One region of the Kocuria sp. UCD-OTCP genome, then DNA from elsewhere that is predicted to be linked to it. Evidence: predicted binding sites of a transcription regulator. Region 1 holds the regulator's gene; the other holds the start of a gene.

Region 1 (15,851 bases):
CACCGCTCGCCGTAGTAGGCCCACCCGAGGATCGTCGAGTAGGCGAACATCACGAGCCCGATGGTGACCACGTAGTGGCCCCACTGCCCGGGCAGGCCCTGGCTGAAGGCGTCGCCGGTCATGGTCGCGGCGAAGTCCGCCCCCTGCTCCCAGACCCCGGTGGTGATGAGCACGAGTCCCGTGCAGGTCACCACGATGATGGTGTCGATGAAGGTCTGGGTCATGGAGACCAGCCCCTGGCGGACCGGGTGGGTGGTCTGGGCCGCGGCCGCTGCGATCGCGGCCGATCCCATGCCGGACTCGTTGGAGAAGATGCCGCGGGCCACGCCCATCTGCACGGCCAGCATGATCGCCGATCCGGCGAACCCGCCGACGGCCGCCGTGCCGGAGAAGGCGTCGGTGAAGATCAGGACGACCGCCTGCGGGATGGCCGCGACGTTGACGACGAGGATGAACAGGGCGCCCAGGACGTAGAAGAGGATCATGACGGGGACGAAGCCCGCCGTGACCTTCCCGATGGACTTGATCCCGCCCACGAGCACGGCGAGCGTCAGCACGGCGAGCACCACACCGGTGATCCAGGTGGGGACGCTGAACGAGCTCTCCAGGTTGGAGGCGATGGAGTTGCCCTGGGTCATGTTGCCGATGCCGAACGCGGCCAGCGCGGCGGCGACGGCGAAGAAGATCGCCAGGAACTTGCCGAACCCGTTGCGGATGCCGCGCTCCAGGTAGTACTGCGGGCCGCCGGAGATCTCACCCTTGGCATCCGTGGTGCGGAACCGCACGGCCAGGAACGCCTCGGAGTACTTGGAGGCCATGCCGAGCAGGCCGGTGACCCACATCCAGAACAGGGCGCCGGGCCCGCCGATCGAGATCGCGGTGGCCACGCCCACGATGTTGCCGGTGCCCACGGTGGCCGCGAGCGCCGTGGTCAGCGCCTGGAACTGGGAGACGTCGCCGCCGCGGGCGTCCGCGTCCTTGCGGTCGAACAGGGCCAGTCGCAGCGCGGAGCCCAGCTTGTGGAACTGCAGCCCGCCCAGCCGGACGGTCAGGTACAGACCGGTGAGCAGCAGCAGGGGGATGAGGACGTAGGGCCCCCAGATGATGCCGCCCAGCTCGCCGAGGGCAGTCTCGATGGTTTGGAGCATGTGTTCTCCCGTGGGTGTCGGGTGGATCAGGAATCGGGCCGGAACGGGACTGTGACCTCGGTCTCGGCAGAAGGCATCTAATCACAGGTCCGCTGCTCCCCCGGTCAGGGACCGATGGATCGGCCACAGTGTGGCTCCTGCCCGTTTCCGCCCGGTTACGGGCCGGACGGGGCGGCGGGGCCCTCCGGCGCCCGCCGCGAGAGGCGGCGCGCGAGCAGCACGGCTCCCGCGGCGAGCAGCGAGCACACCGCCATGGACACGGCCATCGGGACGGCGGTGTGCTGACCGGCCAGGCCGGTCAGCGGGCTCACGAGCCCGCCCAGGAGGAACTGGACCAGTCCGAGCACCGCCGACCCGGCCCCGGCCCGGCCCGGGACCCGGCCCTGGGCGAGGGCCACGGCGTTGCCCATGACGAAGCCGATGCAGGTCTGGCTCACGAAGAGGTGCGCCAGGGTGGTCCACCCGGTGATCCCGGCCAGCACCAGGCCCAGGCCCACCACGTTGACGGCGGCCATGACCACGATCGCGGTGCGGAGGATCGTGCCGGGCTCGACCCGGTCGACGAGGCGGGTGTTGACGACCGCGCCCAGGATGGAGCCGCCCGCGTTGACGGCGAACACCACGGAGTAGCCGAGCGCCGAGTAGCCGAGCACGTTCTGCAGCACGAAGGAGGAGGCGGAGATGTAGGAGAACAGGGCGCCGAACGCGAGTCCGAAGGCGAGGGCGTAGGCCATGAAGGACGGGGTGCGCAGCACCCGCCAGGACCCGGTGACGACGGCGCCGACCCCGCCGCGGTGGCGCCGGTGCGGGGGCAGGGTCTCGGGGACCACGAGCACGGAGCACGCCAGCATCAGCAGCCCGAACGCCGCGAGCACCCAGAACACGGTCTGCCACGGGGCCACCGTGGCGATCACCCCGCCCAGGAGCGGGGCCACCACCGGGGCGAGGGAGGTGATGGTCGCGAGGACCGAGAACAGCTTCGCGGCCCCGCGGCCGGAGGCGATGTCCGAGACCACCGCGCGGGCGATCACGACGCCGGCCGCCCCGGCGAGTCCCTGCACCGCGCGCAGGATCAGCACCGTCCCGATGGTCGGGGCCAGGACCACGGCGACGGAGCTGAGCAGGAACAGCGCGTTGCCGGCCACCATGAGCCGGTGCCGGCCCAGCACGTCGGACACGGGCCCGAGCAGGAACTGCCCCACGGCCATGCCGACCATGTACGTGGTCAGCGTCAGCTGCACCGCGGAGGCCGACGCCCCGAAGTGCCCGGCCATGGCAGGCATCGAGGCCAGGTACATGTCCGTGGCCATCGGGCTCACCGCGCTGAGGATCCCCAGCGCCGCCACCAGCACCACCCGGTCCTTGCCGCCGGAGAGGCGCAGGCGGGAGCGCACGGGGTCGTCGGGCGGCGATGAGCTCACGGGAGGTCCTTCGGCACGGGTCGGCAGGGCGGGCGCGGGGCGCGCCTCATGCTATCGACGCCGCGACGTGGCGAAGGACGAGGGACAGACATGCGGGACGAGGACGAGGGGCGGGGACGAGGGACTGCGACTGCGACAGCGACAATGTCCTCATGAGACTCGCCGTGTACACCGGGGCATCCCTCGGCTCCGACCCCCTGTTCCCCGAGGCCGCCCGGGCCTTCGCCACCACCCTCGCCCACCGCGGCGTGGGCGTCGTCTACGGCGGCGGCCATGTGGGGCTGATGGGCGTCGTCGCCGACGCCGCCCTGGCCGCCGGGGGCGAGGTGGTCGGGGTCATGCCGCAGTCGCTCGTCGACGACGAGACGGCCCACACGGGGCTGACCGAGCTGCGCATCGTCCGGACGATGCACGAGCGCAAGGCGGAGATGGCCGCCCTCGCCGACGGGTTCGTGGCCCTGCCGGGCGGCCTGGGCACCCTCGAGGAGATCTTCGAGGCGTGGACCTGGCTGCAGGTGGGGGTGCACGCCAAGCCGGTCGGCTTCCTCGACGTGGCCGGCTACTGGAGGCCCCTGTTGGACGCAGTGGCCTCGATGTCCGCGGCCGGTCTCGTGCGCCCCGAGTACCGGGACGCCGCCGTGGTCGCCCAGGACGCCGACGAGCTGCTCGCCCGGTTCGCGGCGTGGGAGGCGCCCCGCCGGCGCTGGTCCGAGCCGCCCGTTCCCGGCGCCGACGCGCCCGCCGTCCGCCCAGCCCCTAGGATGTAGGGCGATGAGCGAGCACACCCCTTCCCCCGCCGAGGGCCCCGCACAGGGCCCCGTCCCCGAGGCGTACCACCGCCGGCCGTACTCCTTCGTGCGCCGCGGCGACCGCCTCACCGCCCGCCGCCAGAAGGCCTGGGACGACTGGGCGCCCACCCGGGTGCTCGACGTCCCGCGCGTGCGCACGGACACCTCCGTCCACCCCGACCACGAGTTCGACGCGGCCGCGGCCTTCGGGCGCGAGGCGCCGCTGGTCGTGGAGGTCGGCTCCGGGCTCGGCGAGGCGGTCGTGCACGCCGCCGCCCAGGACCCGGCGCGGAACTACCTCGCCGTCGAGGTGTACAAGCCCGGGATCGCGGATCTGCTGCTCAAGGCGGCCCAGGCCGGGGTGGACAACGTCCGCGTGGCGCAGGCCAACGCGCCCGAGGTCCTGGAGCACATGCTCGCCCCGGCCTCGGTCGACGAGCTGTGGGTGTTCTTCCCGGACCCCTGGCACAAGACCCGCCACCACAAGCGGCGCCTGGTCTCCCCCGCGTTCGCCGAGCTCGCCGCCCGGGTGCTCGTCCCGGGCGGGCTGTGGCGGCTCGCCACGGACTGGCAGGAGTACGCCCTGGTGATGCGCGAGGTCCTCGACGCGTCCCCGCAGTTCGAGAACGTCCACCCGGGCCCGCTCGCCGACGACGAGCACCCGGACACCGGATGGGCCCCGCGCTGGGAGGGACGGGTCCTCACGAGCTTCGAGCGCAAGGCGCAGGAGGCGGGCCGCGTCCCCCGCGACCTCGTCTACCGCCGGACGGCGTGAGCGCCGTCCCCGGCGCGGAGCGAAACGGCGTGCCCGCACTGCCCGGCCCGGAGCGGAACGGCTTCGTCGTCGTGCCCCCGGGCGATCCCCGCACGCAGCCGCTGCTCGAGGGCCTGCACCACGAGTACGTGGAGCGCTACGGTCCCGAGATCGGGGCGGAGGAGATGGCCGAGCACCCCGTCGACGACTTCACCGCCCCCGCCGGAGCGCTCCTGCTCCTCCTCGAGGGCGGCACGACGGTGGGCGGCGGCGCGTTCCGCCGGCACGACGACGCCACGGCGGAGCTCAAACGGGTGTGGACCGCCCCGGCGCACCGCCGGCGGGGGATCTCGCGGCGGGTCCTGGCCGAGCTCGAGCGGCTCGCCGCCGCGGCGGGCTACCGGCGCATCCACCTCACCACGGGCAGCCGCCAGCCGGAGGCGGCCGCCCTGTACCGCAGCAGCGGGTACGTCCTGCTGCCCGGGACCGCCCGGGTCTATCCGGGCGGCGTGTACGACGTGGGCTTCGAGAAGCACCTGCGCTGACCGCCCGGCCCGGGCGCCGGTGCGGCTCAGCGCTCCTGCTGGCGCGGGGGCCGGTACAGCACCACGGCCTGCGAGATCTTGCGGGCCCGGGGGCGGGCGCCGCGGGCCATGCGCACCACGTCCCCGCCGACGCCGGCGGCGAAGATCCGCGAGGACTCCTCGGCCCGGTCCCGGGCGTCCTCGAGCTCCCGGGACAGCTCCGCCACCCGCGACCGCAGGGCCGCGACCTGGTTCTCCAGCTGGAGGATGCGCCGGATGCCCTCGAGGGACACGCCCTGCTGGGACAGCACCTGGATCTGCTGCAGCTTCTCGATGTCGCGCTGCGAGTAGCGGCGGGCGCGGCCGGGGGCCCGGGACGGCCTGACGAGGCCGAGCCGGTCGTACTGGCGCAGCGTCTGCGGGTGCATCTCCGCGATCTCCGCGGCCACGGAGATCACGAACAGCGGCTGGTCGGCGTCCAGTGCCATCTCACACCCGTGCCTTCTCGGCCAGGCGGGCCCGGGGGTCCTCGTCCGCGGTCGCCTCGGCGAACGCCCGGGCGGCGGCCTGCGCCTGCTCGTCCAGCTCGGCCGGCACGTGCACCTCGACCGTCACGATCAGGTTGCCCGTGCCCTTGGCCGTGCCGAACCCGCGCCCCTTGACGCGGAAGCGCCGGCCCGAGGATGTGCCCGCCGGGACCTTCACGCGCACGGTGCCGCCGTCCAGCACGGGCACCTCGATGGTGGCGCCCAGGGCCGCCTCGGGGAACGTGATCGGCACGGTGACCTCGACGTCGTCCGTGCCCTCGACGCGCCGGAAGAAGGGGTGCGGGGTCACGTGGACGGTGACGTAGAGGTCGCCGGCGCCGCCTGCACCCGAGTGGCCCTTGCCGGCGAGCTTGAGCTTCTGCCCGTCGCGCACGCCGCGCGGGATCCGCACCGTGGTCTCCTGGCCATTGCCCCGGCGCAGCTTGACCGTGGTGCCGTGCACCGAGGAGCGGAACGGGATGGTCGTCTCCGTCCGGATGTCCTCCCCGCGCGTCGGCGGGGCCTGATATCCGCCGTAGCCGCCCGGCGCCCCGTACCCGGTCTGACCGCCGAACTGGGCGAACAGGTCCTCGAACCCGCCCGGGCCGCCGGGGCCGCCCGCGCCGCCGGTGGAGTAGGTCGTGCGGCGGCGGCGTCCTCCGCCGCCTCCGCCGAAGATGTCGCCGAAGAGGTCCTCGAAGTTGGCCGAGCCCCCGGCGCCGCCGGGGCCGCCGGCGGTGAAGCGCGCCCCGGAGCCCATCGCGCGGATCGCGTCGTACTGCTTGCGCTCCTCGGGGTCGGAGAGCACGGAGTTCGCCTCGGTGATGTCCTTGAACCGCTGCTCGGCCTCCGTGTCCCCCGGGTTCTGGTCCGGGTGGTACTGGCGGGCGAGCTTGCGGTAGGCCTTCTTGACGTCGGCGGCGGACGCGTCCTTGGAGACGCCGAGAATGCTGTAGAAGTCCTTGTCGATCCAGTCCTGGCTGGCCATGACGCCTCCTTTCTGTGGGGCCGGTCGGGGTCCTGCGGAGCAGGACCCGGTGGTGGTCCGGGGGTCGTCCCCGGCGCCGCGGCGCCGGGGACGGGTGGACGGGTCAGGGGAGGCCCGAGGGACGGGCCTCCCCTGACGTCGCCGGGATCAGGCCGGGTCCGGCCTCACTCGGCGACCGCGACGGCGACCTGGGCCGGCCGCACCACGCGCTCGCCGATCCGGAAGCCGGAGCGCAGCACCATCGAGACCTGGTCCGGCTCGACCTCGCTCGTGGGCTGCTGCAGCACCGCCTCGTGGACGTTGGGGTCGAACTTCTCCCCGACCTCCCCGAGGCGCACCAACCCGTGCCGCACGAGGGTCTCCTCGAGCTTGTTCGCGATCGCCGCGAACGGGCCGTCGGTGAGGTCGCCCGCCTGCCGGGCCGCGTCGATGTCGTCGAACACCGGCAGCAGCGTCTGCAGGAGGTCGCCCGTCACGAAGGTCCGCAGCTGCTCCTTCTCGCGCGCCGTGCGGTGCTTGAAGTTCACGAACTCGGCCTGCAGCCGGCGCAGCTCCTCGAGCCGCTCCTCGGCGAGGGCCGCCGCCGGGGAGTCCTCCGCGGCGGCCGGCGCCGGTGCGGCGTCCCCGGACTCCGCCTCCGTCGACTGTGGCGTCGAGAGGATGTCGTCCACCGTCAGGCCCTCCGGCCCGGCCTCCTCGCGGGCGCCGGCGCCGGAGTCCTGCGCGGACTGCTCGCCGGGGTGCGCGGCGTGGTCGCCGGGAACGCTCCCGGCGCCGTGGTCGTCCGCGTTCTCGTCGGGTCCTGGCGTGGGGTCGGGCATGCTCACTTCTTCTCGTCCTCGTCGTCGACGACCTCGGCGTCGACGATGTCCTCGTCACCGGTGGCACCGGTGGCGCCCGCACCCGGGGCGCCCTCGGCGCCCTCGGTCTGCGACTGCGCGTAGAGGGCCTCGCCGAGCTTGGTCTGGGACTGCTGCAGCTTGTCGTAGGCCGACTTCACGGCGTCCTCGTCCTCGCCCTCGAGCGCCTTCTTCAGGGCGTCGACGTCCGCCTGCACCTCGGACTTGACGTCCGCGGGCAGCTTCTCGTCGTTGTCCTTCAGGAGCTTGTCGACGGAGTACGCCTGCTGCTCCGCGTTGTTGCGCAGGTCGGCCGCCTCGCGGCGCACCCGGTCCGCCTCGGCGTTGGCCTCGGCGTCCTTGACCATCCGGTCGATGTCCTCCTTGGAGAGGGAGGACCCGCCCGTGATGGTCATCGACTGCTCGGTGCCGGTGCCCTTGTCCTTCGCGGAGACGTGCACGATGCCGTTGGCGTCGATGTCGAAGGTGACCTCGATCTGCGGCATCCCGCGCGGGGCGGGGGCGATGCCGGTCAGCTCGAAGGTGCCCAGGTTCTTGTTGTCCCGGGTGAACTGGCGCTCGCCCTGGAAGACCTGGATGGACACGGACGGCTGGTTGTCCTCGGCGGTGGTGAAGGTCTCGGACCGCTTGGTGGGGATCGCCGTGTTGCGCTCGATGAGCTTGGTCATCACGCCGCCCTTGGTCTCGATGCCCAGCGACAGCGGGGTCACGTCGATCAGCAGCACGTCCTTGCGGTCGCCCTTGAGCACGCCCGCCTGGATCGCGGCGCCGACGGCGACGACCTCGTCCGGGTTCACGCCCTTGTTGGGCTCCTTGCCGGCCAGGCGCTGGACGGTCTCCGCGACGGCGGGCATGCGGGTCGAGCCGCCCACCAGCACCACGTGGTCGATGTCGGACACGGAGATGCCGGCCTCGGCGATGACGTCCTTGAACGGCTTCTCGGTGCGCTCGAGCAGGTCCCGGGTGAGCTCCTCGAACTTGGCGCGGGTGAGGCGCTCGTCCAGGTGCACCGGGCCCTCGGGGGTCACGGACAGGTACTGCAGGGAGATGCTGGTGCTGGTCGCGGAGGACAGCTCCTTCTTGGCCTGCTCCGCGGTCTCCTTCAGGCGCTGCAGGGCGATCTTGTCCTTGGACAGGTCCGCGCCGGTCTTCGACTTCACCTGCGCCAGCAGCCAGTCGACCACGCGCTGGTCCCAGTCGTCGCCGCCGAGGCGGTTGTCGCCGGCGGTCGAGCGGACCTGGATGGTGGAGAAGTCGTCCTCGTCCTTGCCGACCTCCAGCAGGGAGACGTCGAAGGTGCCGCCGCCGAGGTCGAAGACCAGGATGAGCTCGTCCTCCTTGCCCTTCTCCAGGCCGTAGGCGAGCGCCGCGGCGGTGGGCTCGTTGACGATGCGCAGCACGTTCATGCCGGCGATCTCACCGGCCTCCTTGGTGGCCTGGCGCTCGGCGTCGTTGAAGTACGCCGGGACGGTGATCACGGCGTCGGTGACCTTGTCGCCGAGGTAGGACTCGGCGTCGGTCTTGAGCTTCATCAGGATGCGCGCCGAGATCTCCTGCGGCGTGTACTTCTTGCCGTCGATGTCGGTGGACCACCCGGTGCCCATGTGGCGCTTCACCGAGGCGATCGTGCGGTCCACGTTGGTGACGGCCTGGCGCTTGGCGATGTCGCCCACCAGGGTCTCGCCGTCCTTGGAGAAGGCGACGACGGACGGCGTGGTCCGGTTGCCCTCGGCGTTGGCGATGACGGTGGGCTCGCCGCCCTCCAGCACGGACACCACGGAGTTGGTGGTGCCGAGGTCGATTCCTACTGCACGAGACATGGACGTGTTCTCCTTCGGGTCGAGCTGAACCGGGCGGGCCGTACCGGCCCCGTTGGGGTCCCGGAGGTCTCAGTTCTTGAGTTTTCCTGGCTCAAGTCTGCCACGTGAGCCGCTGATGTCAACTTAAGTTGAGCCACATCGACTCAACCCGGGGTGCCGGGGATGTGAGACGCCGCGCACTCCCTCCCGCTGGGTCGGGACGTCGGATACCGTGGAGTGTTTGTGCCCGTTCCCGCGGGCCACCGCCACACCCCCGGGTCCGCCCCGCACGTCACCGCACGCACCGACACGACACCGCACGCACCCCGACACCTCAGGAGCCACCGTGAGCACTACGCCACCCCATTCGCCGCATCCGTCCAGTGAGGCCGACGGCTCCCGCCGGCCGAAGCCGCGGGAGGTGCTGCGCGAGATCAACTACCCGCACGGCATCCACCCCGCCCTCGTCCCCGGCATCGCCGTCGAGGACCAGAAGCTGAACTACGGCACGGACAAGGTGGTCTTCACCGTCACCGCCGCGCTGATCGTGGGGTTCATCGCCTGGGGCGTGCTCTCCACCGAGTCCCTGACGGCCGCCTCCACCGCGGCCCTGGGCTGGGTGACCGGCAACACCGGGTGGTTCTTCACCGCCCTGTCCACGGCCGCCGTGCTGTTCATGCTCGTGGTCGGCTTCACCCGGACCGGGCGGATCCCCCTGGGCATGGACGACGAGAAGCCCGAGTACTCCTTCTTCTCGTGGCTCGCCATGCTCTTCGCCGCCGGCATGGGCATCGGCCTGATGTTCTACGGCGCCTCCGAGCCGCTGAGCCACTTCGGCGCGGGCGTCCCCGGCTTCGGGGCGGAACCCGGCTCCGAGGAGATGACCGTCTACGCCCTCGTCCAGACCGCCTTCCACTGGGGTCTCAACCCCTGGGCCATGTACGCCGTGGTCGGCGCGGCCGTCGCGTACGGCGCCTACCGGCGCGGACGCTCCCCGCTCATCAGCCGGATCTTCGTGCCGCTGATCGGCCAGCGGCGCGCCGAGGGCGGCCTGGGCCGGCTCATCGACGTGTTCGCCATCTTCGCGACCCTCTTCGGCACCGCCGCCTCGCTCGGGATCGGCGCGCTGCAGATCTCCCGGGGCCTCGAGATCGTCGCCGGCTGGGGACCGCTCGGCAACGGCGGGCTCATCGCGATCATCGCCGTCCTCACCGCCGCCTTCGTGGTCTCCGCGGTCTCCGGCGTGGCCCGCGGCATCCGCTACCTCTCCAACACGAACCTGCTGCTGGCGTTCCTGCTCGCCCTGTTCGTGTTCGTGGCCGGGCCCACTGTCCTGATCCTGGACCTGGTCCCCGCCGTGTTCAGCACCTACCTGCAGGAGTACCTCTGGATGACCGGGCAGACCGGCGGCTGGGGCGAGGACGCCACCACCTTCGCCGGCGGCTGGACCGTCTTCTACTGGGCCTGGTGGCTGTCCTGGTCCCCGTTCGTCGGGATGTTCATCGCCAAGATCTCCCGCGGCCGCACGCTGCGCCAGTTCGTGACCGTGGTGCTCGTGGTCCCCTCCTCCATGTGCGTGCTCTGGTTCGTGGTCATCGGCGGCACGTCCATGTACCTGCAGCGCACCGGGACCGACCTGGCCGCCGCGGGCGGCCAGGAGGCCGCGCTGTTCGGCATGCTCGACGCCCTACCCTTCGGCGCGATCACGTCGGTGCTCGCCATGGTCGTCATCGGCATCTTCTTCGTGACCAGCGCGGACTCCGCGTCCATCGTCATGGGCACGCTGTCCCAGCGGGGCCAGCCGGAGCCGAACCGGCCGATCGTCGTGTTCTGGGGCTTGTGCCTCGGCGGCATCGCAACGGTCATGATGCTCGTGGGCGGCGACGACGCCCTGACCGGGATGCAGAACCTCGTGACCGTCTCGGCCCTGCCGTTCGCGGTGATCGTCGCCTTCCTCATGGTCGCCTTCTACAAGGACCTGCGCAGCGACCCCGCCACGATCCGCCACGCGTTCGCCCTCACGGCGGTGCGCAAGGCCGTGATCCACGGCATCGAGGAGCACGGCGACGACTTCGCCCTGCAGGTGGAGCACGCCCCCGGGGCCCGTGCCGCCGGCGAGACGTTCGACTCGCACGACCCGGCCGTCACGGACTGGTACCGACGGGTCGACGAGAACGGCGAGGAGATCGACCTCGCCGCGGAGACCGGTTCGAGCTCCGGCCAGCAGGCCGACCAGGAGCCGGAGCGCCCGGACGCCGGTCAGGAACGACTGGACCCGGACGAGCAGCGACCGCTCGACCCGACCGTCCGCCGGCCCTGACCGGACCCGCGCCGTGCGGCCGTCGCCCCTCGGGGCGGCGGCCGCACTTCTCGTGCCGGGACCGGACGGCTTAGACTGCGCGCTATGTATTCGATCGTGGCCGTGTGCACCGGCAACATCTGCCGCTCGCCCATGGCGGAGTTCGCCCTGCGCCGCGCCTTCGAGGCCGCAGGACTGGCCGGGCGCGTGCGGATCGACTCGGCCGGCGTCAGCGACGAGGAGCTCGGCAACCCCGTGGACCCCCGCGCCGGCGACCTCCTGCGCCGCGAGGGGCTCGACGCCTCCGCGCACGCGGCGCAGGTCTTCGACCCCGTCCGCTTCGGCGACCGGGACCTCGTACTCGCGCTGGACGTGGTGCACTGGCAGCGCCTGCGGGCGCTCGCACCGGACCGCTCCGCCGCCGCCAAGGTGCGGCTGCTGCGGGAGTTCGACCCCGCCGTCGAAGATCTCGAGCACGGCGACCTGGGGATCTACGACCCCTGGTACGGGGGGCCCGAGGACTTCGAGTCCACCTGGGGCATGATCGACGCCGCCGTGCCGGGCGTGGTCCGCGCCGTCGCCCGGGAGCTCGGCGCCGACCGGGGATCCGCTCAGGACGCTGGGCGCGCGTGATCGACATCGAGCTCGAGCTGGATCCGGCGCTCGCGGCGGCCCACCCCGCCGGCACCAACCTGGCGCGGCTGCTCCCCTCCCCCACCCGCCGCCCCTACCTCATCGGCATCGACGGGCGTTCGGGGGCCGGCAAGACCAGCCTCGCCGAGCAGCTCGCCGCGGTGCTGCGCCCGGTGCGGGACGTGACGCTCTTCCACCTCGAGGACCTCTACCCGGGCTGGGACGGGCTCGGCCCCGGCCGCCGCACCTACGTGGACGAGGTCCTCACGCCCCTCGACCAGGGCCGGGACGCCGAGTGGAGCGCCTGGGACTGGGTCACCGGCTCCCCGGGGACCCCGCGGCTGACCCGTGTGGCGGAGGTCGTGATCCTGGAGGGCGTCGGCGCGTGCAGCGCCGAGGCCCGGGAGCTGCTGGACGTCTCCGTGTGGGTCGAGCTGCCCACCGCCCTGCGCTACGACCGCGCGCTGAGCCGTGACGGCTCCTACTACGCCGAGCACTGGGACCGCTGGGCCGCCCAGGAGGACGCCTACCTGGCGGAGGACCACGTCTGGGAACAGGTGGACATCCTGCACCCCGGCCCGGTCTGCTGAGCCCCGCGGCCGCACCGACAGGAGGATCCGTGACCAGCACCGTCGTCGTCCTCGACGCCGCCCACCCGGAGGGCGTCCTCGCCGATCCGTCCGTTCCGCTCGTGCGGATCGACGACCAGGGGCTCACCCGGGGGGACGGCGTCTTCGAGACCATGCGCGCCGTCGACGGGCTCGTGCAGAAGTTCGAGGCCCACCACCAGCGGCTGTCGGCCTCCGCGCGGCTGGCGCAGCTGCCCGTGCCGTCGGCGCGGGACGTGCGCGGGGCGGTGGAGCTGGCGCTCGCTCACGCCGCCCCCGGCGGGGACGGCGGTCTGGGGGCCGAGCACGCCGTCAAGGTGGTGATCAGCCGCGGCACCCCGGCGGACGGCCCGTGGTCCTGGATCGTGGTGAGCCCCGTGCCGGAGACGACGTTCCGGCAGCGCCGGGACGGCGTGACCGCGGTGCTGCTGCCGCGCGGCCACGACCCCGCCCAGGACGCCGGGTACCCGTGGCTGCTCCCGGGGGCCAAGACGCTCTCCTACGCGATCAACATGGCCGCCCTGCGCCACGCCCGCTCCCTCGGCGCGGACGAGGCGGTCTTCACCACGGAGGGGCGCAGGGTCCTGGAGGGCGCGACGTCCTCCGTGGTCTGCGCCCGGGTGCGCGTCGGCCGCCGCACCCTGCTGACGCCGGAGCCCTCGCACGGGATCCTGCCGGGCACCACGCAGGCCAAGATCTTCGCCGCCGCCCGCCGGGACGGCTGGGAGCTCGGCTACGGGCCCCTGTACCCGGCGGACCTCATGGAGGCCGACGCCGTGTGGCTGGTCTCCAGCGTCCGGCTCGCGGTGCCGGTGCGCCGGCTCGACCACCAGCCGCTGCCGGTGGACCCGGACCTGACGAAGCTCGTCACGAGCTGGGTCCAGCAGGCCTGATCCTTCGCTCAGGCCCAGATGAACCGGTGCGTCCCGAGCAGGACGGACACCGCCGGGCCCGCCGCGGCGGCCGCAGCGCAGCCCGTGAGGACCGCCGCGTCCCGCCAGGAGTACCCCGGGACGCGGGCCCACGTGCGCGGACCCGCACCGAAGCCGCGGGCCTCCATGGTGACCGACAGCCGGGTGGCCCGTCGCAGGGACTGCACCAGCAGCGTGAAGGCCTGGCCGCCGAACTCCCGCAGCGCGCCCACCGGACCGTGCCCGGACCCCGCCCCGCGCGCCCGCCGCGCCATCGCCAGGGTGGCCCACTCGGAGACCATCACCCCCACCAGCCGCAGCGCGGCCAGGGACGCGAGCACGAAGCGGGCCGGCAGGCGCAGCGTCTGGGCGAGGCCGTCGGCGAGGTCCGTGGGATCCGTGGTGAGTACCAGCATCAGCCCGGGCAGCGCCAGCGCCAGCCCGCGCAGGGCGATCGCCGCCCCTGCGGCCACCGAGCCGGACGAGATCCCGGTGACCCCCAGGTCGAGCAGCACCGGCCCGGAGTCCTCGGCGAGCAGGGCCGTGCCCCACCCGCTCACGAGTGCCGCCACGACCACCGGCCACGCCCGGCGCAGCAGCGCGAGCGGGCGCTGACCGGCCAGCGCCAGCAGCAGCACCTCGCCCAGCAGCACGGTCCCCGACGTCACGGGGTCCGCGCTGAGCAGCAGCACCACGGTCAGCAGCAGCGCCCCGGCCAGCTTGACCACCGCGTTCGTGCGCCCCAGCAGCGAGGTCCGGGCCGACGGCGCGATCGCGGCGGCGCTCACCGGACGGGCTCCCGCCGGACGGGGACGACCCGCACCGCGCCGGCCCCCGGCGCCGCCGGAGCGGCCGGGGCACTCCCTGCCGCGGCCCCGGACCGCACGGCAGGAGCAGCCGCGGTCTTCCCCGCCGCGGACGCGGACCGCACGACAGGAACGGCCGGCGCCCCTCCCGCCGCCGGTGCCGTGCGAGCGGCGCGGCCCCGCTCGCTCGGGGTGCCCAGCGCCAGCACCTCGGCGCCGAGCGCCCGCACGAAGTCCTCGTCGTGGGTCACGGCGAGGACCGACGTGCCGGCGTCGACGAGCTCCACGAGCAGGTCCACGAGCTCCGCCCACGTCAGGGCGTCCTGACCGAACGTCGGCTCGTCGAGCACCAGCACGTCCGGGTCCGTGGCGAGCACCGTGGCCACGGACAGCCGCCGCTTCTCGCCCCCGGAGAGGGTGAACGGGTTGGCGTCGGCCAGGTGCGAGAGCCGCAGCCGGCGGAGCAGTTCGTCCGTGCGGCGCTCCCGCTCGGCCACCGGCGTGCCGGCCAGCCGGGGGCCGAGCTCGAGCTCGGCCCGCACGGTGGCCCGCAGGAACTGGTGCTCGGGCTCCTGGAAGACCGTCCCCACGCGGGCCACGAGCTCCCGGCCGCTCCACTCGAGCGGGTCGGGGCCCGCGCCGCGGTCGAGGACCGGGTGGGCCCGCACGGTGCCGCGCACGGGGGCGAGCAGACCCGCCAGCGTCAGCGCGAGCGTGGACTTGCCGGCGCCGTTGGGCCCGGTCAGCGCGAGCGCGCGGCCGCGGCGCAGGGTCAGCTCCACGCCGGCCACCGCCGTGGGGAGGTCCCGGCCCGCGGCGGCGTCGTCCACCGGGCGGCCGCGACGCCGCGCCCGCCGCCGGGCGCGCAGCTGCCGCGCCGACGGCTGGCTGCGCGAGACGCCCAGACCGGTGGCGCTCAGCAGCGGTGCGCCGTCCGCCCCGGAGCCGGCGGCCCGGGTTCCGGCGGGACCCCCGGCGGGATGTGCACCGGAGGAGCCTGCACGGGGATCCGCGGCGGGGCGAGCGGGCGCACGCGTGGCCGGCACCCGGCCGGGCACCCACACCCCCGCGCCGCTGAGCTCGTCGGCCGCGGCGCCGAGCACCCGGCCCGGCGCGCCGTCGTGGGTGATGCTCCCGTCCCGGCCGAGCACGACGACGCGGTCCACGACCTCGGCCCACACGGCGACACGGTGCTCCACGACCACGAGCGTGGCGCCGCTGCGGTCGAGGCAGGACACCACGGCGTCGCGGACCTGCCGCACGCCGGCGGGGTCCAGGTTGGCGGTCGGCTCGTCGAGCAGCAGCACCCCCGGGCTCATGGCCACGGCGCCCGCGAGCGCCAGGCGCTGCTTCTGCCCGCCGGACAGGGCCGCGGTGGAGTGGTCGAGGGGGAGGTCCAGCCCCACGTCGTCGAGCCCCGCGCGCACCCGCGGCCAGATCTGCTCCCGGGGCACCGCGAGGTTCTCGAGGCCGAAGGCGGTGTCGTCCCCGATCCGGGACAGCACCACCTGGGACTCGGGGTCCTGCTGCACGAGCCCGGCCCGGCCGCGCGCCTGCTCCGGCGGCATGCCGTCGAGCAGCAGCTCGCCGGAGGCGGACTGCCCGTCGTCGTCGTGGAGGACTCCCGCCAGGGCGTGCAGGAGGGTGGACTTGCCCGCCCCGCTGGGTCCCAGCAGGAGCACGCGCTCCCCCGGCTCGACCACGAGGTCCAGGCCGCGCAGCGCCGCCGCGTCCCGCCCGGGGTGGTGCCAGCCGAAGCCGCGGGCCTCGACCCGGGCCCCGCGG
Region 2 (15,851 bases), on a different contig from region 1:
CGTGTACGGCCCGGGGACCGGTCCGGCCAGCTCCCGGGCGACGTCCTTGTACCCGTGCTCGCCGAAGAAGCGGTCGAAGTAGGCGCGCTCCTCGGGCAGGAAGCCGGCGTTCTTGACGTTGCCCTTCCAGTTCTTGATGTCGAGCTCGGTGTGCCCCACGTTGAGGTCGCCGACGACGAGCACGTGCTCCCGCGTGCGGGCGAGCTCGGGCAGCCGCTCGCTCATGACGTCGAGGAAGCGGTACTTGTCGTCCTGGCGGGGGGTGCCGACCTCCCCGGAGTGGACGTAGGCCGAGACCACGGTGAGCGTGGTGCCGTCGGCCAGGTCGTGGTCCGTCTCGACCCACCGGCCCGCGGTCTCGAAGTGCTCGTGGCCGATGGAGTCGCGCCGCCGCACGGGCAGCAGGGACCCGTCCCGGGCGTCCCGGCGGGTGGCCACGGCCACGCCCGCCCGGCCCTTGTCGGCGGCCTCGGCGTGGTGGACGTCCCACACCTGCTCGTCGAGCAGGTCCCGGACGATCCGGTCGGGGGCCCGGACCTCCTGCAGGCACAGGATGTCGACGTCACGGCCCGCCAGCCAGTCGGCCATGCCGCGCTTGTAGGCGGCGCGGATGCCGTTGACGTTGACGGTGGCGACGCGCAGGACGTTCTCGGGGCGGGACATGCGGGGGCACCTGGCTTCCGGGTGGTGGTGAGCGGGGGTCGTGCTGCGGGGGTTCGTGCCGCGGGGCGGTCGGGGTCAGTCGACCACGGTGCCGCTGAGGGGCTCCTGGCGCAGCATGCTCATCCCGTTGCCGGCCGTGATGTCGATGGTGTCGAGGGCGCGGTCCAGCGCCTCGCGCTCGGGGCCCTCGACGGGCAGCGCGGCGAGCTCCTGCTTGATCACCTTGGACTGGACCAGGACGATCTGGAAGCTGTGGGAGAGCTTCTCGTCCCGCATGGAGCCGGCGGCGGCGGACCCGGTGACGGTGGGGGCGCGGCCGGAGCCGGTGCGCAGCTGCTCCCGGGCCTCGTCGACCTGCCGGCGGCCGAAGCGGGCGGCCTTGCGGACCATGAGCACCACCCAGGTGGCGAGCAGCAGCCAGCCGAGGGCGATGCCGGCGAGCGCCCAGCCCAGCCACGAGTTGGCGTTCGCGGCCTGCAGCAGCGCCACCACGAAGATCACCACGAGCACGGCCAGTCCGATCACCGTGCCCCACAGGGCGGTGCGGGAGGCGGGCTCGGCGGCCGGGGCGGTGGACGGGGTCGGGGATCCGAGGGAGCGCATGGTCCCCATTGTCTCAAATCCCGGCCCGGGCCACGAACCGGCGCGGGCGCCGTCCCCGCCCGGCGCCGGGGACGGCCGCGCCCCGGGAGCGAGGGCTCCCGGGGGCGCGGCGCGGTGGACGGCGCTCAGCGGAGGCCGGCGTGCCGCTCCGCGGTCTCCACCACGTTGAGCAGCAGCATGGCCCGGGTCATGGGCCCCACCCCGCCGGGGTTGGGGGAGATCCAGGAGGCCTTCTGCGCGGCGGCCGGGTCGATGTCCCCGGTGAGCCTCTTCTTTCCCGTCTCGGGGTCCTCCACGCGGGAGACCCCGACGTCGAGGAGCACCACGCCGTCCTTGAGGCTGTCGGCCGTGATCATGTGCGGCCGCCCGGCGGCGGCCACGACGACGTCGGCCTGGGCCAGCAGCGCGTCGAGGTCCTGCGTGCCGGTGTGGGCGAGGGTGACCGTGGCGTTGATCTCCTTGCGGGTCAGCAGCAGCCCGATCGGCCGTCCGACGGTCACGCCGCGGCCCACGACGAGCACGTGCCGGCCCGCGAGCTCGACGTCGTTGCGGCGCAGCAGCTCGATCACCCCGTTCGGCGTGCACGGCAGCGGGGAGGTCATCGGCTCGGAGACGTTGAGCACGAGGCGGCCGAGGTTGGTCGGGTGCAGCCCGTCGGCGTCCTTGTCCGGGTCGATGCGCTCGAGGATGGCGTTGGTGTCGATGTGCCCGGGCAGCGGCAGCTGGACGATGTAGCCGGTGCACGCGGGGTCCGCGTTGAGCTCGTCAAGGACGCGCTCGAGCTCCTCCTGGGAGACGTCCGCGGGCAGGTCGCGGCGGATCGAGGAGATGCCGACCTCGGCGCAGTCCTTGTGCTTGCCGCCCACGTAGGAGTGCGAGGCCGGGTCGTCGCCCACGAGCACCGTGCCGAGGCCGGGGGTGACCCCCCGCTCCGCCAGCACGGCCACGCGCTCGGCGAGCTCGGTCCTGATGGCGGCGGAGGCCGCCCGTCCGTCGAGGATCCGTGCGCCCACGCTCACCACTCCTCGAGGCCGTCGTAGAGCGGGAAGTCCGCGGCCAGCCGGTCCACGCGGGCCCGCAGGGCGTCGATGTCGGCCCCGGGCTTCAGGGCGGTGGCGATGATCTCGGCGACCTCCTCGAACTGCGGTGCGCCGAAGCCGCGCGTGGCCAGCGCGGGGGTGCCGATCCGCAGCCCGGAGGTGACCATCGGCGGCCGCGGGTCCCACGGCACGGCGTTGCGGTTGACGGTGATCCCCGCCCGGTGCAGGAGGTCCTCGGCCTGCTTGCCGTCCAGCTCGGAGTCGCGCAGGTCCACCAGCACCAGGTGCACGTCGGTGCCGCCGGTCAGCACGGACACCCCGGCCCGGGCGACGTCGTCGGCCCCGAGGCGCTCGGCGAGGATCCGGGCGCCCTCGACCGTGCGCTCCTGGCGGGCGCGGAACTCCTCGGTGGCCGCGATCTTGAAGGCCACGGCCTTGCCCGCGATGGCGTGCATGAGCGGGCCGCCCTGCTGGCCCGGGAAGACGGCGGAGTCGATCTTCTTCTTGAGCTCGCCCGTGGTGAGGATCACGCCGGAGCGGGGTCCGGCGAGGGTCTTGTGCACGGTCGAGGTGACCACGTGGGCGTGCGGCACGGGGTTGGCGTGCAGGCCCGCGGCCACGAGGCCGGCGAAGTGGGCCATGTCCACCCACAGCTTCGCCCCGACTTCGTCGGCGACCGCGCGGAACGCCTCGAAGTCCAGCTCCCGCGAGTACGCGGACCAGCCGGCCACGATGACCTGCGGGCGCTCGGCGAGGGCCTGCTCCCGGACCCTGTCCATGTCGATCGTGTAGGTGTCGGGGTCGACCTCGTAGGCCGCGATCTCGTAGAGCTTGCCGGAGACGTTGAGCTTCATCCCGTGGGTGAGGTGGCCGCCGTGGGCCAGGGAGAGGCCCATCAGCTTGTCGCCGGGGGTCATGAGCGCCTGCATGACGGCCGTGTTGGCCTGGGCGCCCGAGTGCGGCTGCACGTTGGCGTGCTCGGCGCCGAACAGGGCCGTGGCCCGGTCCCGGGCCAGGTTCTCGACGACGTCGACGAACTCGCAGCCGCCGTAGTAGCGGCGCCCGGGATAGCCCTCGGCGTACTTGTTCGTCAGCACCGAGCCCTGGGCCTCGAGGACCGCCCGGGGCGCGAAGTTCTCGGAGGCGATCATCTCGAGGGTGCCGCGCTGGCGGCCGAGCTCGTCGGCGATCGCCGCCGCGATCTCCGGATCGACCTCGGCGAGGGGCTGGTTGGTGACGGACGGGGACGTGCTCGTGGACATGCCGCTCCTGAAGTCGGGGACCTGGGTGGACCGTCTACGAGTTTAGGCGATGGCGGAGCACCCGGTCCCGTCCGGCGTGGGCGGCCCGGCCGACGACCCGCTCGAGGGGTCCCTGGCCCCGGGCGCGGTGCCACAGGACGGCGAACACGGTGCCCACCAGGACGTGCACGAGGAACCACAGCACCGGCTGCTCGTAGTGCAGCTCCAGGAAGAGCCCGAGCAGGTGCGCCGAGTACAGGGTGAGCGTCATCGAGCCGGCCGCGACCAGCGGCAGCAGCACGTGCCCGGCCCGGCGGGCCACGAGGAGGCACAGGCCGAGCACGAGGGCGCCGGTGCCCACCCCGCTCAGCAGGGCGAGCGGGGTGTTGGTGTGCGGCCCGGTCACGGCCAGCCACCACCAGGTGGCGGAGGGCAGGACGGGGTCCGGCCCGTACACGAGGACGTCCTGGACGTCCCCCCGGTCCAGGGAGGGGCTCGCGGCGAGCAGCCGCTCGATGCCGCCGAGGGGGTGCAGCAGCAACCAGGAGGTGACGGCGGAGAACACCGCGAGCGCGGCCCCGCCGATCGCGAGGCCGGCCTGCGTGCGCACGGCCGAGAGGTCCAGCCGGCCCAGGGCCAGGCCTGCGAGGAGGTAGACGAGGTACGTCACCCCGGGGTATGAACCGGTCACGAGCAGCTGGGCGAGGGTGGTGCCCGGCTCGGTGACGAGCTCGGCGAGGCCGGGGTTGTAGACGGTGAACCCGGGCAGCACGGGGCCGAGCGAGTGCACCAGCACGGGACCGAGCACGGCGAGCCCCGCCGCCCAGGCGAGCAGGGCGCGCACGGACAGGTGCAGGAAGGGCAGGGCGAGCAGGAAGAACACGCCGTAGTAGACCAGGATGTTGTAGGCGGGCGGGTCGCCGGGCGAGAGCTGGTTGATCAGCAGCCCCAGCGCGGTGATGAGCACCGCGCGCACGAGCAGGCCGGCCCGGTCGGCGGTCGCCCGCCGGCCCTCGTGCACCCGGGTCCCGCCCGAGCCGAGGGCCAGGCCCACGCCGGCGAGGAGGGCGAAGAGGGCGGCGGCCCGGCCCGAGAACAGCGTCCACTGGGCGGTGGCCTCGAAGGTCTCCGGGTCCCAGGACGGCAGGATGTGCACGGAGACCATGCCGAGCAGGGCGAGGCCGCGGGCCGCGTCGATCCCGACCAGGCGCCGGCGGGCGGGCGGGCCCGCGGACGGCGCCGCGGCCCGGGCCTGTCCGGCGGGGTGGCGGGTGTGCAGCATGGCGGTGGTTCCCCTCTCGTGGTGCCCCGCGGGCACCTGCCCGGGGGTCCGGGCCTCCGGGCCCGGTCGTGGATCCACTCCAGCAGACGGGGATGTGGCGCTCTTATCGGGTTCCTGTGCCGGGGCTGTGAAGTGCGTCCGCAAACGATCCGCAGGTGATCGGGGGCCGGTGCGGCGCTACGCTGAGGACGGTCCGAGGACGCCGGTGCCGCCGGCGGGGACCAGGAGGGATTCCGTCGTGACCGAGCCCGTGCAGCGGCCCACCGCCGTGGACCTCCCGCGCCTGCGGCACCCCGACGGGGCACCGGTGCGCGCGCTCGTCGTCGACGACGAGCCGCTGCTGGCCCAGATGGTGTCCATGGGGCTGTCGATGCTGGGCTGGCAGGTGCGCTCCGCCCACGACGGGGACGCCGCGGTGGCCGAGGCCCGCGGCTTCCGGCCCGACGTCCTGGTGCTGGACGTCATGCTCCCGGGCTGCTCGGGGGTGGAGGTGCTCGAGCGGATCCGCTCCTTCTCCCCCACCGTCCCGGCCCTGTTCCTCACCGCGAAGGACAGCACCGAGGACCGCATCACCGGCCTGGCGGCGGGCGGGGACGACTACGTGACGAAGCCGTTCGACATGGAGGAGCTGCTGCTGCGGCTGCACCGCCTGGTGCAGCGCGCGGGCATCGCCCACCCGGACGCCGCGGAGCTGGTCGTGGGCGACCTCGTGCTCAACGCGGACACCCGGGAGGTCAGCCGCGGGGGCGACGAGATCGCGCTGACGGCCACCCAGTTCGACCTGCTCCGCTGCCTCATGGAGAACGCGCGCCGGGTGCTGAGCAAGCCGCAGCTCCTCGAGCAGGTCTGGGGCTACGACTTCGGCGGCCAGACCAACGTGGTGGAGCTCTACATCTCCTACCTGCGCAAGAAGATCGACGCCGGGCGCCCGCCCATGATCCACACCGTGCGCGGCGCCGGCTACGTGCTCAAACCGGCCGAGTGAGCACCCGCCGAGGACGTGCCGCCCCATGAGCACCGGTCCCACGAGCACCGATCCGACCAGCACCGATCCGACCGGCACCGGCCCGACGGGCACCGGCCCGACGGGCACCGGTCCCACGGACCCGGAGGCGACCGGGGCGCGGGCCCGGCCGCGGGGAGCGGGACGGGCGCTGCAGCTGCGCACCAAGCTGCTGCTGACGGTCCTGGCGCTGCTGACCGTCGCGTGCGCCGCGGTGGGCGCCCTGGGTCTCGCGGTCCTCAACGTGTCCCTGGGCGAGCAGCTGGACGGCCGGGTCCGGGACGCCTCGTTCCGCACGATCGAGTACGGGGTCCGTGCCGCCGCCGGGCCCTCGGAGGAGCTCGAGGCCATGATGGACGTCCCCGCGCAGGGCGCCGGCACCCTCAACGCCCGGGTCGTCGACGGCGAGGTGGTCCGCGCCGGGCTCTTCGCCCCCGACGGGACGCGGCAGGAGCTGACCGACGAGGACCGGCGGCGGATCGGGGAGCTCGTGACGGCGCTCGGCGCCGAGTCGGACGAGGAGGGGGGCCGGCAGTGGGGCCCTGTGGACGTGGAGCTGGCCGTGGGCGGCTACCGCGTGCTGGTGGTCGACGACCCGTGGGACTGGGGCCTCGTGCTGACCGGTCTGCCGCTGGCCGACAAGGAGGACACCCTGCGCAGCTTCGGGGTGAGCACCGCGGCGATCTCGACCGGCGCCATCGCCGCCACGGGGCTGGTCGGGCTCGTCGTCGTCCGGCGCACCCTGCGCCCCGTGGAGCGGCTCTCCGACGTGGCGACCCGCGTCTCGGAGCTCGACCTCGACCACGGGGAGGTGGTCCTGCCGGTGGGGGCCGTGGCGCCGGCCGCGCACCCGGACACGGAGGTGGGCCGGCTCGGCCACGCCTTCGGGCGGATGCTGGACAACGTCGCCCACGCGCTTGCTACCCGTCAGCGCAGCGAGACGCGCGTGCGCCGGTTCGTGGCCGACGCCAGCCACGAGCTGCGCACTCCCCTGGCCAGCATCCGCGGCTACGCGGAGCTGATCCGGCTCACGGAGCCGATGAGCGCGCAGGGCCGCAGCTCCCTGTCCCGGGTGGAGTCCGAGGCGGCCCGGATGACCGCGCTCGTCGAGGACCTGCTGCTGCTCGCGCGCCTGGACGAGGGCCGGGCCGTGGTCACCGAGGACGTCGACCTCCTCGAGCTGGTGGTCGAGACCGTCAGCGACCTCCGGGTCGCGGCGCCCGGCCACGTCTGGCGCCTCGAGCTGCCCGACGAGCCCGTGCTCGTGCGGGGGGACCCGGCCCAGCTGCGCCAGGTGCTCATCAACCTGCTCGCCAACGCCCACCAGCACACGCCCGCGGGGACGACGGTCACGGCCTCGCTCGGGACGGAGGCGGGCGCCGGACCGGGGCCCGGCGGCGAGGCCGTGCTCGCCGTGGGCGACGACGGCCCCGGCATCGGCGCCGACTTCCTCGAGCACATCTTCTCCCGCTTCGCCCGGGAGGACCACGCCCGCGCCGCGAGCTCCCGCGGCGCCGGCCTGGGCCTCTCGATCGTCGACGCCATCGTGCGCGCCCACCACGGGCGGATCGACGTCAGCAGCGTCCCGGGCCGCACCCGGTTCACCGTCCGCCTCCCCCTGGCCGACCGCTGAGCGGACGCGGCTTGCCCCCGCGGCCCCCGGGCCGTTTAATGAGCTGGTCAGGAACCGTCGGCACGGACGGCCGTCCCCGCTCCAGTGCCAAACCGCAACGCCGCGTCCGGGGTCCGTCGCGTGCCGCGTGCTGGGGGTTTCTCCGTGCGGTTCCGAGGGGTCGCGGACGCCGCACCCACCTTCCGGAGGAACTCTCGTGAACGCACTGCCCACCGCCCCGTTCACCGCCTCCCTGCCGCGCATCCAGGGCGCGGACGCGCTGCCGCAGGCGGTCGACCAGCTGCGCATCCCCCACGAGGCCGTGATCTTCGACATGGACGGGGTGGTCACGGACACCGCCGCCGTGCACGCGACGGCCTGGAAGACCCTCTTCGACGCGATCCTGGCCGACGACCGGCTCGAGCCGGCCGAGGCCGGCACCACGGTGGACCGCCGACCCTTCGACGCCGACGCCGACTACCGTCACTACGTGGACGGGCGGCGGCGCGAGGACGGGATCCGCTCCCTGCTCGCCGCCCGGGGTGCCTGCCTGCCGGAGGGCGACGAGACGCCGGGGGCGTGGACGGTGCAGGGCCAGGCCGTGCTGAAGAACACCTACTTCCAGGACGCCCTGCAGGTCCAGGGCGTCCGGGTGTTCGAGAAGACCGTGGCGCTCATCGAGCGGCTGCGCGCCGCCGGGGTGCCGGTGGGTCTCGTCACCGCGAGCCGCAACAGCGTCCCCGTGCTGGCGGCGGCCGGGCTGCAGGACTCCTTCGACATCATCGTGGACGGCCACTTCGCGGCCGAGCACGGGCTGCCCGGCAAGCCGGCGCCGGACACGTTCCTGACCTGCGCGAAGATGCTCGGGGTGAACCCGGCCCGCTCCGCGGTGGTGGAGGACGCCGTGTCCGGGGTGCAGGCCGCCGCCGCCGGCGGCTTCGGCATGGTGGTGGGGATCCGCCGCCACGGCGAGCGCAAGGACCTGTACCGGGCCGGGGCCACGGTCGTGCTCAACGACGTCGGCGAGCTCGACCTCGGCGCCCGCCGCGACGACCCCTGGAAGCTGGTCTTCGAGGGCTTCGACCCGGCCACCGAGGCCCGGCGGGAGACCCTGCTGACGCTGGCGAACGGCTACATGGGCGTGCGCGGGTCGGCCTGCGAGTTCCCCGACAACGGGGTGCACTACCCCGGCAACTACCTGGCCGGCATCTTCAACCGGGTGGTGAGCCACCTGAGCGGCCGCGACGTCGAGCACGAGTCCATGGTCAACGCCCCCAACTGGACCCACCTGGACCTGCGGGTCTCCGGCGGCGACTGGTGGTCGGAGGGCGGGCTGCGCCCGTCCGAGGAGCGGGTCGAGCTCGACCTGCGCCGCGGGCTGCTCATCCGGTCCCTGATCCTCACCGACCTCAACGGCGACCGGGGCGAGGACGGGGCCCACGCCCGGCTGGAGATCGTCCAGCGCCGCCTCGTGTCGCTGCGCTTCCGCCACCTGGGGGCGCAGGAGACCACGGTGACGGCCCGGGGTTTCTCGGGGCGGCTGCACCTGCGCACGGGCATCGACCCCAGCGTGCGCAACAACGGGGTCGCGGAGTACCAGGACCTCAACGACCACCACCTGGTGGACCTCGAGTCGACCTCGCTGCCCGACGACCACGAGACCCTGCTCTCGCACGTGCGCACCACCCAGTCCAAGATCGAGATCACCACGGCCCAGCGCACCACCATCGAGGGCGGCCAGAACGTCCGGGAGCGCCGCGAGATCCGGCCCGGCGGCACCGAGTTCCGCCGCCACCAGGTCAACATCGCCGACGGCCGCCCGGTGATCATCGACTCGACCACGGCCGTGGTCACGAGCCGCGACGCCGCGATCGGCTCGCCCCGCGAGGGCGCCCTCGCGGAGCTCGACCGCAACCCCAGCGGCGTCCGGGGCCTGCTGCCCTCGCACGAGATCGAGTGGTCCCTGCTGTGGGACCGCTTCGACGTGGACGTGTGCCCGGACCCGGAGGAGCGCACCGGGGAGCTGGCCATCACCCAGCTGGCGCTGCGGGTGCACCTGTTCCACGTGGCCCAGACGCTGGCGCCGCACATGTCCCTGCGCGACGCCGGGGTCCCGGCCCGCGGCCTGCACGGCGAGGGCTATCGGGGGCACATCTTCTGGGACGAGCTCTACATCCTCCCGGTCGTCAACCTGCACCAGCCGCAGGTGACGCGCGCCCTGCTCTCCTACCGGTGGCGCCGGCTGCCCATGGCCAAGCACCGGGCCACCGAGTTCGGGCTCGAGGGCGCGGCGTTCCCGTGGCAGTCCGGCTCGGACGGCCGGGAGGAGACCCCGCCGGAGCTGTTCAACCACCACTCCAACCGGTGGCTGCCGGACAACTCGTGGCGACAGTTCCACGTGGGCCTCGCGATCGCCTACAACGCCTGGATCTACTACGAGACCACCGGTGACCTCGACTGGCTGGCGGGGCAGGGCTCGGAGCTGATCATCGGGATCACCCGGCTGTTCGCGTCCCTCACCGACTACGACCCCGCGGACGGCCGCTACCACATCGCCGGCGTCATGGGCCCGGACGAGTACCACGACGGCCCGCACGGCCAGCACGGCGGCGGGCTGAAGGACAACGCCTACACGAACGTGCTGGCGGCCTGGCTGTTCCGGCACAGCGCCCACATCTTCCACGACATGGTGGAGCACCAGCGCGAGGAGCTCTCCGCCCGCTTCGACCTCTCGGCCGAGGAGGTCGGGACCTGGCAGCGGATGGCCGAGCGGATGTTCGTGCCGTTCAACACGGACGGCACCATCAGCCAGTTCCACGGCTACGACGACCTCGACGAGCTGGACTGGGAGTACTACCGGGCCAAGTACCGCAACATCGGCCGCCTCGACCTCCTGCTGGAGAACGAGGGCGACATGACCAACAACTACAAGCTGGCCAAGCAGGCCGACACGATCATGCTGGTCTACCTCTTCGGCCCCGACGGCCTGGTCGAGGAGCTCGGCCGGATGGGCTACGAGGTGGACCACGCCGCCATCGAGCGCACCGTCGACTTCTACATCGCGCGGTCCTCGCACGGCTCCTCGCTGTCCCGGGTGGTCAACGCCTCGGTGCTCGCCTGGCTGAACCCGGACCGTTCGTGGTCCGCGTTCCAGGACTCCCTCCTGGTGGACCTCGACGACACCCAGGGCGGGACCACGGGCGAGGGCATCCACCTGGGCGCCATGGCCGGCTCCGTCGACGTCGTGACCCGCGCCTACGCGGGGCTGCGCGTGCGCGGCGGCTGGCTCGAGTTCGACCCGGCCCTGCCGAGCCAGCTGGACACCGTCTCGTTCACGGTGCTGTACCGCGGCCAGGTGATCCGGGTCTGCATCGACCACCACGTCCTGGAGCTCGAGGGGGCCTCCCGGCGCGCGGACGACGTCACGATCCACGTGCACGGCGCGGAGTACGTGCTCAAGGGCGGCCAGAAGATCCGCGTGGCCATCCAGCACGGGCACCAGCGCGCCCCGCGGCCGGCCGTCACGCGGCAGGGCGTCTGAGCCGCGGGCGGCGGGCCCGCCGCTAGGCTGGGCCCATGGCACACTCCACGACGCCCGGCACGGTCCTCCCGCACGGGGGGCACGAGCCCCGGATCGACTCCTCCGCCTTCGTGGCCCCGACCGCCACGGTCGTGGGCGACGCCGAGCTGGGGCCGGAGTCCGGGGTCTTCTACGGCGCCGTGGTGCGCGGCGACCGCTCCCCCGTCCGGCTGGGCGCGCGGTCCAACCTGCAGGACAACGTGGTGGTCCACTCCGACCCCGGCCACCCCTGCACGATCGGCGCGGACGTGAGCGTCGGCCACGGCGCAGTGGTGCACGGGTGCACCGTGGAGGACGAGGTCCTGATCGGGATGAACGCGACCGTCCTCAACGGCGCCGTGATCGGCACGGGCTCGCTGGTGGCCGCGGGCGCCGTCGTCCTCGAGGGCACCGTGGTGCCGCCCCGGTCCCTCGTGGCGGGGGTGCCGGGCAGGGTCCGGCGCGAGCTCACGGACGAGGAGCAGGAGAAGGTCCGTGCCAACGCGCGCACCTACGTCCGGCTCTCCGCCGAGCACCGCCGGCTCACCGCCTGAGCCGGGCTCGGCGGCCCGTCACTGCGCCGCGAGGGTGCGCGCGTAGTCCAGGTACGCGCCGTGGTCGAAGCCGGGCAGCAGGCAGGACTGCACCACCCAGCCCTGCAGCACCGAGAGGATGGCCTGGGCGAACATGCCGGCCCACTCGCGGGCCGCGTCGTCGTCGAGGCCCAGCTCCTCGACCGCCCACCGCCCGTAGCGCTCCTCCACCCGGTCCCGCACGCGCCCGAGGTGCTCCCCGGCCAGCGCGGCCAGACCGGGGTCGCTCACCGCCCCGCCCCACGTGATGAGCAGCAGACGGGTGGTGGCGGGATCCGCGGCCAGCCGCTCCAGCAGTCCCACGACCCACGCCGCGGGGTCGGTGCCGGGCTCGTCCTCCGCGGCGGCGAGGACACGGTCCAGGGCCGCGCGGGCGGCCGCGGCCACGAGCTCCTGCTTGCTCGGGAAGTGGTTGTAGAGCGCCCCCGCGGACAGCCCCGTGGCGGCGATGATGCGGTGCATCGACGCCCCCTCGTAGCCGTGCTCGAGGAAGCACTCGCTGGCGGCGGCCACGATCTCGCGGCGGCGCTCGTCCTTGTACTGCTGGCTCACCCGGGGCACGCCCTCAGCCTACGCCACGAACGGTCGTTCGATCGGAGCCGGCGGGCGGGACCCCGGCGGCGGGCGGCGTGGCAGAATGCGCCCATGCCTGCCCAGACCCTCAGCCCGTTCGTCGACGCCTCGCTCGACGCCGCCCACCTGGACGACCCCGGCACCGCGACCGGCCGCACGCTCGGATGGGGCGTGGTCAGCACCGCCGACATCGCGGAGAAGGTGGTCCCGGACATCGCGGCGCTGCCCGACGCCCGGCTCGTGGCCGTGAGCTCGCGGGACCAGGACCGCGCCGAGGACTTCGCCCGCCGGCACGGGGTGGAGCGGGCCTACGGCGGCACCGCCACGAGCACGGGACTGGACCGGCTCGCGGCCGACCCGGACGTGGAGATCGTCTACGTGGCCACCCCGCACGGCTACCACCACCGGGACGTCTCGGCGCTGCTGCGGGCCGGCAAGCACGTGGTGTGCGAGAAGGCCCTCGCCATGACCGCGGCGGAGGTCCGCGACCTGTTCCGCCTGGCCCGCGAGCACGGCGTCTTCCTCATGGAGGCCGTCTGGACCCGCATGACCCCCGGCTTCCGCACCGCGATGCGCTGGGTCCGGGAGGGCCGGCTCGGCCGGGTCCGCTCGGTCGAGGGGTCCATCGGCACGCACCGGGCCCTGGACCCGGCCCACCGCCTGTTCCGCCGGGCCGACGGCGGCGGGGTGCTGCTGGACATGATGGTCTACCCCCTGACGTGGACCTCCGCGGTCCTGGGGGCCCCGGAGCGCTGGAGCGCCCGCGCTGAGCTCGGCGCCACGGACGTGGACCTGGACACCGCCCTGACCCTGGACTTCGGGCACGGCCGGGCGCACGTGAGCGGCACCCTGTCCGCCACGGTCCCCCACCAGGTGACGATCAGCGGCACGGACGGCTGGCTGCGGGTGGACGGACGGATCAACTGCCCGACCACCCTGGTGCTGCAGACCGCCGAGGGCGCCCGCACGGGCGCAGCCCCCCTCGTGGAGCGCGTGGACGTGGCGGGCGCCGGATACGTGTTCGAGATGCGCGAGGCCACCCGCTGCGTGCAGCAGGGCCTGCTCGAGTCCCCCGTGATGCCGTGGGCCGACTCCCTCGAGCTCGTGGAGCTCTTCGACCGGGTGCGGGCGCAGATCGGCGTGCGGTATCCCCACGACGCCCGCTGAGGGCGGTTCGCCCTGGGCGATGGGGGCCGGGACCCGTTGAAGACCGCGGGGAGCGGGATTATCATGGTCAACAGTTGAGTTGATCGGACTCAACTAAATGTCGAAGACATTGCTCATATGGTTGAGGAGATGATTGACGTGGCCACGATGTTCACCCCGTTCAACGATTTCGACCGGCTCGCCGCCTCGCTGTTCGCCCGGCAGGGCCTGCGCGAGATGCCCATGGACCTGTACCGGGACGGCGACCAGTACATCCTCCGGGCGGACCTGCCCGGCATCGACCCGGAGAGCGTCGACGTCGACGTCGACGGCCAGCTGCTGACGATCCGCGCGGAGCGGGAGCTGCCCGAGGTGCAGGACGTCCAGTGGATCACCCGGGAGCGGCAGAGCTCCTCGTTCGTCCGCCAGCTCAACCTGGGCCAGGGCATCGACATCCAGAACATCGCGGCGAACTACGACAACGGCGTGCTCACGGTCACGATCCCCGTCTCGGCGCAGGCCAAGCCGCGCAAGATCCAGGTGGTCTCCGGCCAGGGCGAGCAGCAGGCCCTGGGCGAGGGCCGGGACGAGTCCGGCGACCGAGTGATCGGCGAGGGCGAGCTCGTCAACGGCGCCGGGTCCACCCAGTCCACGGAGGGCTGAGCCCGGCCCCCTGCACCGGCACGCCCCCGGGCGGGCCCCCAACGGCCACGGGCCCGTTCCCCGCGGGGAACGGGCCCGCCGCCGTGCCCGGGCCGCCCGCGGCCTCCGGCCGGACGGCGGGCCCGGCCAGCGGGCGGGGCGCCGCCTCGGGTATCTTGGCACCAGGAAGCACCACCACCGATCCGACGACATCCTGGGAGACAGCCCGCACATGGCCAAGATCATCTACACCCGCACCGACGAGGCGCCCCTGCTCGCCACCTACTCCTTCAAGCCGATCATCGAGGCCTACGCCTCGACCGCCGGCGTCGAGGTGGAGACCCGCGACATCTCCCTGGCCGGGCGCATCATCGCCGCGTTCGGCGACCGCCTCCCCGAGGAGCAGCGGGTGGACGACGCCCTCGCCGAGCTGGGCGAGCTGGCCAAGAAGCCCGAGGCCAACATCATCAAGCTGCCCAACATCTCCGCCTCCGTCCCGCAGCTGAAGGCCGCGGTCAAGGAGCTGCAGGAGCAGGGCGTCGCCCTCCCCGACTACCCGGACGAGCCCCGCACCGAGGAGGAGAAGGAGACCCGGGCCCGCTACGACAAGATCAAGGGCTCCGCCGTCAACCCGGTGCTGCGCGAGGGCAACTCGGACCGCCGCGCCCCCGCCTCGGTCAAGAACTACGTCCGCAAGAACCCGCACCGCATGGGCGAGTGGACGGCGGAGTCGAGGACGAACGTCGCCACGATGGGCGCCGACGACTTCCGGGACAACGAGAAGTCCGTGGTCATGGACGGCGACGACACCCTGACGATCCGCCTGGTGGCCGAGGACGGCAGCACCACGGTGCTCAAGGAGTCCGTCCCCGTGCTGGCCGGCGAGGTCGTCGACGGCACCGTGATGCGGGCCGCCGCCCTGGACGCGTTCCTCGCGGAGCAGGTCGAGCGCGCCAAGCGGGAGGACGTCCTGCTCTCGGTGCACCTGAAGGCCACCATGATGAAGGTCTCCGACCCGATCATCTTCGGCCACGTCATCGAGGCGTTCTTCCCGGAGCTCTTCGCCGCCCACGGCGCGGCCCTCGAGAAGGCGGGCCTCTCCCCCGCCAACGGGCTCGCAGCGATCCTCAACGGCCTCGACGCCCTGCCCGCCGACGTGCGCGACGACGTGCGGGCCGCGATCGACAAGGGCCTCGCCGAGGGCCCGAAGCTCGCCATGGTGAACTCCGACAAGGGCATCACGAACCTGCACGTGCCCTCCGACGTCATCGTCGACGCGTCGATGCCCGCCATGATCCGCACCTCCGGGCACATGTGGGGTCCCGAGGGCGAGGAGGCGGACACCCTCGCGGTGCTGCCGGACAGCTCCTACGCCGGGGTCTACCAGGTGGTCATCGACGACTGCCGCGCCCACGGCGCGTTCGACCCGACCACCATGGGCTCCGTGCCCAACGTCGGCCTCATGGCGATGAAGGCGGAGGAGTACGGCTCCCACGACAAGACCTTCGAGATCCCCGTGCAGGGCACCGTCCAGGTCGTCGACTCCTCCGGCGCCGTGCTCATCGAGCACGAGGTCTCCCCCGGGGACATCTGGCGGGCGTGCCAGACGAAGGACGTCGCGATCCGCGACTGGGTCAAGCTCGCCGTGACCCGCGCGCGGGCCTCCGCGACGCCGGCCGTGTTCTGGCTGGACCGCACCCGCGCCCACGACACCAACCTCATCGCGAAGGTCGAGCAGTACCTGACCGAGCACGACACCGAGGGCCTGCAGATCGAGATCATGTCCCCCGAGGAGGCCACCGCGTTCTCGATCGAGCGGATCCGCCGCGGCGAGGACACCATCTCGGTCACCGGCAACGTGCTGCGCGACTACCTGACGGACCTGTTCCCGATC

Evidence for each region. Region 1 encodes HspR, which represses chaperone genes until heat shock. Its sites were predicted from a motif close to AAGTTGAGTCNNNNNGACTCAACTT; they were not measured.
Region 2: a site for HspR is predicted at 13,408-13,432, ahead of H488_RS21570 (Hsp20/alpha crystallin family protein). Genes of this name have one in related genera too.

What each region holds. Positions count from the first base shown of each region.
Region 1 is NZ_AOSQ01000011.1:67,038-82,888, forward strand. Features, by position in the region: gene H488_RS23650 (alanine/glycine:cation symporter family protein) at 1-1,148, opposite strand, end outside; gene H488_RS23655 (multidrug effflux MFS transporter) at 1,304-2,569, opposite strand; gene H488_RS23660 (TIGR00730 family Rossman fold protein) at 2,722-3,336, shown strand; gene trmB (tRNA (guanosine(46)-N7)-methyltransferase TrmB) at 3,341-4,132, shown strand; gene H488_RS23670 (GNAT family N-acetyltransferase) at 4,162-4,656, shown strand; gene H488_RS23675 (heat shock protein transcriptional repressor HspR) at 4,683-5,123, opposite strand; gene H488_RS23680 (DnaJ C-terminal domain-containing protein) at 5,125-6,150, opposite strand; gene H488_RS23685 (nucleotide exchange factor GrpE) at 6,315-6,977, opposite strand; gene dnaK (molecular chaperone DnaK) at 6,974-8,830, opposite strand; gene H488_RS23695 (BCCT family transporter) at 9,156-11,129, shown strand; gene H488_RS23700 (low molecular weight protein-tyrosine-phosphatase) at 11,214-11,741, shown strand; gene H488_RS23705 (uridine kinase family protein) at 11,738-12,331, shown strand; gene H488_RS23710 (aminotransferase class IV) at 12,361-13,242, shown strand; gene H488_RS23715 (energy-coupling factor transporter transmembrane component T family protein) at 13,251-14,048, opposite strand; gene H488_RS23720 (ABC transporter ATP-binding protein) at 14,045-15,851, opposite strand, start outside.
Region 2 is NZ_AOSQ01000003.1:40,886-56,736, reverse strand. Features, by position in the region: gene H488_RS21625 (exodeoxyribonuclease III) at 1-663, opposite strand, end outside; gene H488_RS21620 (hypothetical protein) at 739-1,266, opposite strand; gene H488_RS21615 (bifunctional methylenetetrahydrofolate dehydrogenase/methenyltetrahydrofolate cyclohydrolase) at 1,392-2,279, opposite strand; gene glyA (serine hydroxymethyltransferase) at 2,282-3,568, opposite strand; gene H488_RS21605 (heparan-alpha-glucosaminide N-acetyltransferase domain-containing protein) at 3,603-4,829, opposite strand; gene H488_RS21600 (response regulator transcription factor) at 5,068-5,814, shown strand; gene H488_RS21595 (sensor histidine kinase) at 5,840-7,465, shown strand; gene H488_RS21590 (beta-phosphoglucomutase family hydrolase) at 7,662-10,985, shown strand; gene H488_RS21585 (gamma carbonic anhydrase family protein) at 11,021-11,557, shown strand; gene H488_RS21580 (TetR/AcrR family transcriptional regulator) at 11,576-12,157, opposite strand; gene H488_RS21575 (Gfo/Idh/MocA family protein) at 12,242-13,336, shown strand; gene H488_RS21570 (Hsp20/alpha crystallin family protein) at 13,454-13,978, shown strand; gene H488_RS21565 (NADP-dependent isocitrate dehydrogenase) at 14,190-15,851, shown strand, end outside.